Regions from separate parts of the Streptomyces sp. NPDC049954 genome, predicted to be linked through region 3. Evidence: riboswitches for the same ligand, from Rfam matches in the RefSeq annotation. Region 3 holds a riboswitch; each other region holds the start of a gene.

What was found. A riboswitch is a leader RNA that binds a small molecule or an ion and turns the genes downstream of it on or off. The one in region 3 is predicted to bind thiamine pyrophosphate.
Region 1: it holds a riboswitch for thiamine pyrophosphate, as region 3 does, so the genes downstream of both, thiC (phosphomethylpyrimidine synthase ThiC) here and thiO (glycine oxidase ThiO) in region 3, are expected to answer to the same signal.
Region 2: it holds a riboswitch for thiamine pyrophosphate, as region 3 does, so the genes downstream of both, AB0J21_RS01355 (cytosine permease) here and thiO (glycine oxidase ThiO) in region 3, are expected to answer to the same signal.
Region 4: it holds a riboswitch for thiamine pyrophosphate, as region 3 does, so the genes downstream of both, AB0J21_RS31630 (thiamine ABC transporter substrate-binding protein) here and thiO (glycine oxidase ThiO) in region 3, are expected to answer to the same signal.

What each region holds. Positions count from the first base shown of each region.
Region 1 covers NZ_JBFALS010000018.1:52,688-54,884, reverse strand. The annotation lists gene thiC (phosphomethylpyrimidine synthase ThiC) at 1-887, opposite strand, end outside; TPP riboswitch at 880-1,028, opposite strand; gene AB0J21_RS30105 (YibE/F family protein) at 1,101-2,197, shown strand, end outside.
Region 2 covers NZ_JBFALS010000001.1:315,961-318,157, forward strand. The annotation lists gene AB0J21_RS01350 (glutamate--cysteine ligase) at 1-476, opposite strand, end outside; TPP riboswitch at 922-1,016, shown strand; gene AB0J21_RS01355 (cytosine permease) at 1,008-2,197, shown strand, end outside.
Region 3 covers NZ_JBFALS010000005.1:342,638-344,834, forward strand. The annotation lists gene AB0J21_RS13435 (FAD-dependent oxidoreductase) at 1-928, opposite strand, end outside; TPP riboswitch at 1,048-1,160, shown strand; gene thiO (glycine oxidase ThiO) at 1,158-2,197, shown strand, end outside.
Region 4 covers NZ_JBFALS010000021.1:83,719-85,915, forward strand. The annotation lists gene rlmN (23S rRNA (adenine(2503)-C(2))-methyltransferase RlmN) at 1-676, shown strand, start outside; TPP riboswitch at 779-906, shown strand; gene AB0J21_RS31630 (thiamine ABC transporter substrate-binding protein) at 989-2,077, shown strand.

The sequences.
Region 1 (2,197 bases), on a different contig from region 3:
TCCACGCCCTGCTCGGCCTGCTCGATCACCGTGTCCTTGTAGATCTCCCAGCTCAGCTCCTCAGCCTTGCCGTCGACCTTTTCCAGCGCCTGGTAGAGGGGCACCGTGCCGATGGGGACCGGCGCATTACGCAGCACCCATTCCCTCGTGGTGTGGATGTTCCGTCCGGTGGAGAGGTCCATGACGGTGTCGGCACCCCAACGGGTCGCCCACGTCATCTTCTCCACCTCCTCCTCGATCGAGGAGGTCACCGCGGAGTTGCCGATGTTGGCGTTGACCTTGACCAGGAACCGCTTCCCGATGATCATCGGCTCGGTCTCGGGATGGTTGACGTTCGCCGGCAGCACAGCACGCCCGGCGGCCAGCTCGGCCCGGACGACCTCGGGTTCGAGGTTCTCGCGCAGCGCGACGAACTCCATCTCCGGGGTGATCTCCCCCCGCCTGGCGTAGGCGAGTTGTGTGACGGCGCGTCCGCCCCTGCCCCGGCGCGGCTGCCGGGGGCGCCCGGGAAAGACCGCATCGAGGTTGCGGAGCCCACCCCGGGGGGAAGTGTGCTTGAGCCCGTCGTCCTCCGGTCGCACCGGCCGCCCCGCGTACGTCTCGGTGTCGCCGCGGCCTGCGATCCAGTTCTCCCTGAGCGGTGCGAGCCCACCGCGTACGTCGGTGCTCGCGGTCGGGTCGGTGTACGGGCCCGAGGTGTCGTACAAGGTCACGGTACGGCCGTTGGTCAGGTGCACGGCCCGCACCGGCACCCGCAGGTCGGGGCGTGAGCCCTCGACGTACGCCTTGTGCCAGCCGATGGTGCGTTCACTCTGCGGGGGCCTCGGCTGTTCGCTCGCGGGCCTCTCCTTCGCGGAGGCAGGGGTGTGCGCGTCCGATGTGGTCATGAGACCTACTCCCTACGCCGGCATTACCCGGTAACAGGTTCGGCGGTCGACGCAGCCTTCCCGCACTTCTCGCCGGGGTCCCGGCCGTACGGAGTTCAGCGTCCTCTCAGCCCGGTGCTCCGAGCTCCCGCGTGTACATATCGCGGCTTCACGCTAACGCCCTCCCGGGCGTGCTGAACAGAGGGCGTGTGCCGTTCTTGCGATGATCGGGCGGTGACGACACGACCCCCCACCGATCTCGGCCACGACTCCTCCCACGGCCACAGCCATCACCACGGCCCGGCGGCGCCGGGCTCAAGGAGACTGCGCACGGTCATCGCCGCCGTGCTCGTGCCGTTCACCGCTGCCGTGGTCCTGGGGCTCGTGACGCTGTGGCCCGGCGAGCCGCCCGAGCACGGGCGTTCAGGCGTGGGCTTCGACCGGCAGACCGTGGCCGGCAAGGTCGTCGGGATCACGCACATCGGCTGCAAGGACGGGACGGCGTCGAACGGTGCGTCGGGCACGGGTTCCGGGACGGCCGGGCCCTCCGAGGGCTCGTCGGGGGCAGTACCGGGCAACGGCGGGCACGCGGACGGTGTCTGCGAACAGGCGAAGGTCGAGGTCACCGAGGGCAAGGATCACGGGCGGACCTTCAACGAGCTGGTCCAGCCCGACTCCCCACGCCGACTGCACGTAGGCCAGGAAGTCGTTCTGGCCTACGCGCCGGACGCGCCCCGTGAACTCCAGTACTCCGTCACCGATGTCGGCCGAAAGCTGCCGATGCTGCTGCTTGCCGGGATCTTCGCGCTGGCGGTGGTCGCCGTCGGCCGACTGCGGGGGGTCATGGCGCTCGTGGCGCTCGCCGTGAGCTTCCTCGTGCTCACCTTCTTCATTCTGCCCGCGGTGTTGCAGGGGTCGAATCCCCTGGTGGTGGCGGTCGTGGGGGCGAGTGCCATCATGTTGCTCGCGCTCTACCTCTGCCACGGGCTGACGGCCCGCACCTCGGTGGCCGTCCTCGGCACCCTGGTGTCTCTGTTGCTCATCGGCCTGCTCGGCTCGCTCTTCATCGGGTGGGCGGCGTTGACCGGCAACACCGACGACAACACCGGGCTCGTCCACGGCCTCTATCCCCAGATCGACATGAGCGGGCTCCTGCTGGCCGGCGTCATCATCGGTTCGCTCGGCGTGCTGGACGACGTGACGGTCACGCAGACCTCGGCCGTCTGGGAGCTGAGGCAGGCCGACCCGACGATAAGCCGACGTGCTCTGTACCGCGCCGGTATCCGGATCGGGAGGGACCACATCGCCTCCGTGGTCAACACGCTGGTGCT
Region 2 (2,197 bases), on a different contig from region 3:
ACGGGCAGCCAGGGACGCAGGTGGTTGAGCGCGGTGACGGCGGCGGAGCGGTCCACGACGCCGACGTGGACGTGGCAGCCGCAGGTCTCGGTTCCCCGGGCCAGCAGCCGGTACAGGTCGGCGACGTTGCGGTAGTGCGGCGCCTCGCTCTCGGGGCGCGGTGGGGCGGGGCGCGGGGAGGTGCCGTTGGCCAGTACGCGGGCCCCGGCCTTCTCGGCGGCCTCCACCAGGCGGGCCCGGGCCGCGGCGGTCTCGGCGCCCAGAGAGCGCAGATCCGGGCAGACCGGGGTGGTCGTCTCGATCATGCTGGTCAGCAGTTCGCGCTGCGGGGCGGTGGCCGCCTCGTCGGGGTGCAGTCTGCGGTGGGCGGTGAGCAGGTCGGCGGCGCCCTCGACCGGGACGAGGGTGTCCGGGTCCACGAGGAGGAACTCCTCCTCGACCCCTAGGGTCGGCGGCGCGTCGGCCGGGGCGCTCATCGCGGGCCGCCCGGGTGGCGGTGGAGCATGAACACTTCTTCACTGATCATGCGTGGTCCTCCGGGTGGGGAGCGGGTGGACGGGCCCGGGCGCGGGGCGCCGGGGCTGGGGGCGGGTTGCGGTCGCTGAACGGGACTGCGGTGCGGGCAGGGCGTACGCGGGGACGGTGCGGGGCGGCGGCCTCGTGCCGGTGTTCCGGGCCGGCTTCGTGCCGGGGGCCCGGGCGGCGCGGACAGTGCCTTCCACTGTCCCGCGCGCCGTGCGTGCGGGACAGAGCGCATCCCGGGCGCCCCGGCGCACGGAATCCTCACCTCCGGGCACCGGGTGCACGACCGGAAATCGCGTAGCGGCAGGGGCCGCGAGGCCGTGTCCGGGGTGGTCACGACGCCCCGGCCGTCCCACCCGTCCCACCGGCGGCCGTGGGTCAGGCGTTACGCTTGCCCGCGTACCGGACACGGGGTGCCCCGCTCGGGGGCTGAGATCACACCCGTCGAACCTGAACCAGCTCGTACTGGCGGAGGGATGTCTTTCATGTCGTTGCCGCACGTCTCCGACGGCTCCTCGCAGCAGCACACCACCGCGGAACGCTCCGTCTTCGACGGCCGGATGCCCTCCGCGCCGGGCGATCTGCGGATGGAGGCGCGCGGGATCACGCCGGTCCCCGAATCGCACCGCTACGGCGGGCCCGGCCGGCTGTTCACCGTGTGGTTCGCGCCCAATCTGACGATGACCGGGGTGTTCACCGGCACGCTGGGCGCGGTGCTCGGCCTCGACGTCGCCACCGCGCTGGCCGCCGTCGTGTTCGGCACCCTGCTCGGCGCGGTGCCCGCGGCCTGGCTCGGGACCTGGGGCAGCCGGACCGGGGCGGGTCAACTCCCCTTGTCGACGCTGGCCTTCGGGAAGGCGGTCGCCCTGCCCGGGATACTCCAGTGGCTGTCCTCGGTGGCCTGGGACGCCCTGATCGGCCTGTTCGGCGGTGACGCGCTCGCGCGGCTGCTGGGCTGGCCGTTCTGGATCGGGGTGCTGGTCATGATGGCGGGCCAGGGACTGGTCGGGGCGCTCGGGTACGAGGCGATCCACCGCCTCCAGAGAGTCATGTCCTTCGCGCTCGCGGTGGCCTTCGTGGTGCTCGCGGTGAAGCTGCTCGACGGGGCCGATCCGGTGACCACGAGCGGCGTGCACGGCATGGACCGCTTCGGGGCGATCGTGCTCACCTCGACGGTCGCGCTGAGCCTGTCCCTGTCCTGGGCGCCGTACGCGAGCGACTTCAGCCGCTACCTTCCGCGCGAGACCTCCCGGCCGCGCATGTTCTGGTTCACGCTGCTCGGGATCGGGCTGTCCTTCGTCGCGGTGCAGTCGCTCGGGCTGTGGGGTGCCTCGGTGTTCACCGACCAGACCGCGAAGGGCGTGGACGAACTGCTGGGCGGCGGCGCGCTCAGCGCTTTCGGGCTGCTCGCGGTGGCGCTCGCCGCGCTGTGCAGCAACGCGATGAACGACTACAGCGGTTCCCTCGCCCTCCAGACGGTGGGGGTGCGCATCCCGCGCCCGCTCGCGGCGGTCCTCGCGGCGGCGCTCGGGTTCCCGCTGGTGCTGTGGATGCACGCGGCGGACACGGCGGCCCGCTTCCAGAACGTCCTGCTGTTCGTCGGGTACTGGATTCCCGGCTTCGTCGCCGTCGTGGCCGTCGACTGGCTCGTCCGGGCGCGGGAACGCGGCGGCGC
Region 3 (2,197 bases):
CCGCGATGTCGGCGGCCACCGTGTGCGGCCCCTGGAGGGCGTTGTCCCAGTGGTGCACGAGGAGGCGGCGCCCGTAGCGGCGGGAGGGGAAGGAGGCGCAGTCCCCGACCGCGTACACCCCGGGCACCGAGGTGCGCAGGTGCTCGTCGGCGAGGACGGAGCCGTCGGGGGCGAGGTCGACGCCGGAGCCGGCGAGCCAGCCGGTCGCGGGCCGGGCCCCGACGCCGACGACGACGGCGTCGGCGGGCAGGCGTTCGCCGCCTTCCAGGACGACCGCGCCGTCCTCGACCGCCTCGACCCGGACGCCGGTGCGCAGGACGGCCCCGGCCCGCGCGTACCAGTCGGCCATCGGGGCGGCGACCTCGGCGGGCAGGGTGCCGGCGAGCGGGCGTCCGGCGGCCTCGACGACGGTCACGGCGCAGCCCGCCTCGCGTGCGGCGGTCGTGAACTCGGCGCCGATCCAGCCGGCGCCGACCACGACGACGGTGTGCCGGGCGGCGAGCACCGGGCGCAGGCGGCGTACGTCGTCGAGGGTGCGCAGCAGGTGCACGCCGGGCAGACCGGTGGTGCCGGGCAGCCGTATCGGCTGGGCGCCGGTGGCGAGGACGAGGGTGTCGTAGGCGAGCGGCCCGTGGGAGGTGTCCAGCTCGTGGTCTGCGGCGCGCAGTCCGAGGACCTCGACGCCCAGGCGCAGTTCGACGCCGAGGGCGGCGAAGTCGACGTCGAACGCGGAGTCCTCGGCGGTGCCGAGCAGGACGGCCTTGGACAGCGGAGGGCGGTCGTAGGGGGCGTGCGTCTCCGCTCCCAGGAGCAGGATCCGCCCCGCGTATCCCTGTTCGCGCAGGGCCACGGCGGTCTGCACCCCGGCCATGCCCGCCCCGACGACCACCGTGCGTCTGTCCGCCTCGTGCTGCCTCTGCTCACTCACCCGGTCACTGTAGGACGGGCACCGGGGGCGGCGGCGGGGAGCGGGCGGGAGATCTCCCCCACAGCGTGACCGCCCGCGGGGCCGGGCCTACCGGGGCCCCGCGGGCGGGTCTAGGGTGACGGGGACACCGCGGGAGCCCGGACGACCGGGCTGAGAGGGAGGCTGGAGCGGCCTCCGACCGTCCGAACCTGATCCGGGTCATTCCGGCGAAGGGAGGGGCATCGTGCCCATGCCTCCACCGTCCACCGCTCCCGCTCCGCCCTCCGGGCAGTCCTCGGGGGCGCCGGTGGACGTGCTCGTCGTCGGCGGCGGGATCATCGGCCTCGTCACGGCGTGGCGGGCCGCGCGGCACGGGCTGCGGGTGGCCGTGGCCGATCCGTGGCCCGGGGGCGGTGCGGCGCAGGTCGCGGCCGGGATGCTCGCGGCCGTCACCGAACTGCACTACGGCGAGGAGACCCTGCTCGCGCTGAACCTCGCCTCGGCGCGCCGCTATCCGGCCTTCGTGGCGGAGCTGACCGAGGCGAGCGGGCAGGACCTCGGGTACCGGGAGTGCGGGACGCTCGCGGTCGCGCTGGACGGCGACGACCGGGCCCAGCTGCGCGAGTTGCACGCGCTGCACGAGCGGTGCGGGCTCGACTCGCAGTGGCTGAGCGGGCGGGAGTGCCGCCGCCTCGAACCGATGCTCGCCCCGGGGGTGCGCGGCGGGCTGCGCGTCGCGGGCGACCACCAGATCGATCCGCGCCGGCTCGCCTCGGCGCTCCTCGTCGCGTGCGCGCGCGCCGGGGTCGCCTTCCGCCGGGAGCGCGCCGTCCGGCTGCTCGTCGGGGACGGCCGGGCGCGTGGCGTGGCCCTGTCCGGCGGCGGGCTGCTGACGGCGGAGCAGACGGTGCTCGCCGCGGGCTGCGAGAGCGGCGGGCTCGACGGGGTGCCGCCGGAGGTCGCCGTGCCCGTGCGCCCCGTCAAGGGCCAGGTGCTGCGGCTGACCGTCCCGGCCCGGTACGCGCCGTTCCTGAGCCGGACCGTGCGTGCGGTGGTGCGCGGCGGCAGCGTCTACCTGGTCCCGCGTGAGAACGGCGAACTCGTGGTCGGCGCGACCAGCGAGGAACAGGGTTTCGACACGACGGTCACGGCGGGCGGCGTGTACGAACTGCTGCGGGACGCCCATGAGCTGGTGCCGGGGCTGACCGAACTGCCGCTCGCCGAGATGCGCGCGGGGCTGCGGCCCGCCTCCCCCGACAACGCCCCGCTGCTCGGCCCGACCGCGCTGCC
Region 4 (2,197 bases), on a different contig from region 3:
CCGCAACCTCTCGACCGCCGAGATCGTGCACCAGATCGTCGACGGCATGCGGGCCCTGCGCGACGGGGAGATCCCCGGGGGCGTCGCCCGTCTCTCGAACATCGTCTTCATGGGGATGGGCGAGCCGCTCGCCAACTACAACCGTGTGGTCGGCGCCATCCGTCGTCTCACCGATCCGGAGCCCGACGGTCTCGGGCTGTCGCAGCGTGGCATCACCGTGTCCACCGTCGGCCTCGTCCCGGCCATGCACCGGTTCGCCGACGAGGGCTTCAAGTGCCGGCTCGCCGTATCGCTGCACGCCCCCGACGACGAACTGCGCGACACCCTCGTCCCCGTCAACACGCGCTGGAAGGTGCGGGAGGTGCTGGACGCCGCGTGGGAGTACGCGGAGAAGTCGGGGCGGCGCGTGTCCATTGAGTACGCGCTCATCCGCGACATCAACGACCAGGCGTGGCGCGGGGACCTGTTGGGCCGTCTCCTCAAGAACAAGCGCGTCCACGTCAACCTCATCCCGCTCAACCCCACCCCGGGTTCCAAGTGGACCGCGTCACGCCCCGAGGACGAGCGGGCTTTCGTCGAAGCCATCGCCGCCCACGGTGTGCCGGTGACGGTGCGCGACACGAGGGGGCAGGAGATCGACGGGGCGTGCGGCCAGCTCGCGGCCGCGGAACGGTGACCTGCGCCACCGGATGCTCCCAGCGGTAGGGTGGCTGCGTACATTCGTTCCGTACTCGTCCGTCTGAGCGGCGTCGTGGGTACGGGGCGGAGACAACTTCACACATTCCGACAGGGGAGCGCCACAGCGCTGAGAGTGCGGCACCACGTCCCGTCACGGGGCGACCAGGTCGCAGACCCTCTGAACCTCGCCCGGGTCATTCCGGGTAGGAAGTTCGGTCATCACTCATGCTGTTGCGCCATGCCCACCTTCCGGCCGGGAGGTGGGCATGGCCGCGTCTTCTCCTGGTCACCCAGGAGGAATTCAGTGCGCATCACGATCACGAAAAGGATTGCCGCGAGCGTCGCGGCCACGGGCCTCGGCATCGGCGCCCTCGCGGGCTGCGGCTCGGACGGGGGCAACGGGGACGACAAGGCGAAGGACAAGACCGTCACGCTGGTCACTCACGACTCCTTCGCCGCGTCCAAGAGCGTCCTCGCGGCCTTCCAGCAGAAGACCGGCTACACGGTGAAGGTCCTCAAGAGCGGCGACGCCGGCCAGGCCGTGAACCAGGCGGTGCTCACCAAGGGCAATCCGCAGGGTGACGTCTTCTTCGGCGTCGACAACACGCTGCTGTCCCGCGCCCTCGACAACGGGCTGTTCCAGCCCTACGAGGCCAAGGGACTGAACCGCATCGGGACCGACGTCCAGCTTGACGGGGCAAGGCACCGCGTGACTCCCGTAGACACCGGCGACATCTGCGTGAACTACGACAAGAAGTACTTCGCGCAGAAGAAGCTCGCCCCACCCCGCAGCTTCGCCGATCTTATGAAGCCGCAGTACAAGAATCTTCTGGTCACCGAGAACGCCGCGACGTCCTCGCCCGGCCTCGGCTTCCTGCTCGGTACGACGGCGCAATACGGCGACGACGGATGGCAGGGGTACTGGCGCAAGCTGAGGTCGAACGGCGTCAAGGTCGTCGACAGCTGGGAGCAGGCGTACAACGAGGAGTTCTCCGGTTCGGCCGGAGGCAGGAAGGCCGGTGGCGACCGTCCGCTCGTGGTCTCCTACGCCTCCAGCCCGCCCGTGGAGGTCCTGTACGCCGACCCCCGGCCGAAGGACGCGCCCACCGGTGTGGCGTCGGGGACCTGCTTCCGGCAGATCGAGTTCGCAGGGCTCCTCGACGGTGCGGCGAACGAGGAGGGTGGCAAAGCACTGATCGACTTCCTGATCAGCGGCAGGTTCCAGGCGGACATGCCGCTCAAGATGTTCGTGAACCCTGTGGTGAAGGGCACCGAACTGCCGGAGCTGTTCTCCAAGTACGACGGGACGGCGCAGGGCGCGCACACCGTCGCGCCCGAGGCGATCGCTGAACACCGTGAGGCGTGGATCAAGTCGTGGACCTCACTCGTCGTCAAGTGACCGGCTCGACGGGCCCCGGGGGCACGGAGGCGGATACCGCGTGCTCCGACGGTGCGGAGTCGCGCTCGCTGCCGCGGCAGCAGGCCGATCCCCCCGCGCTGTCGCCCGCCCCGTCTATGG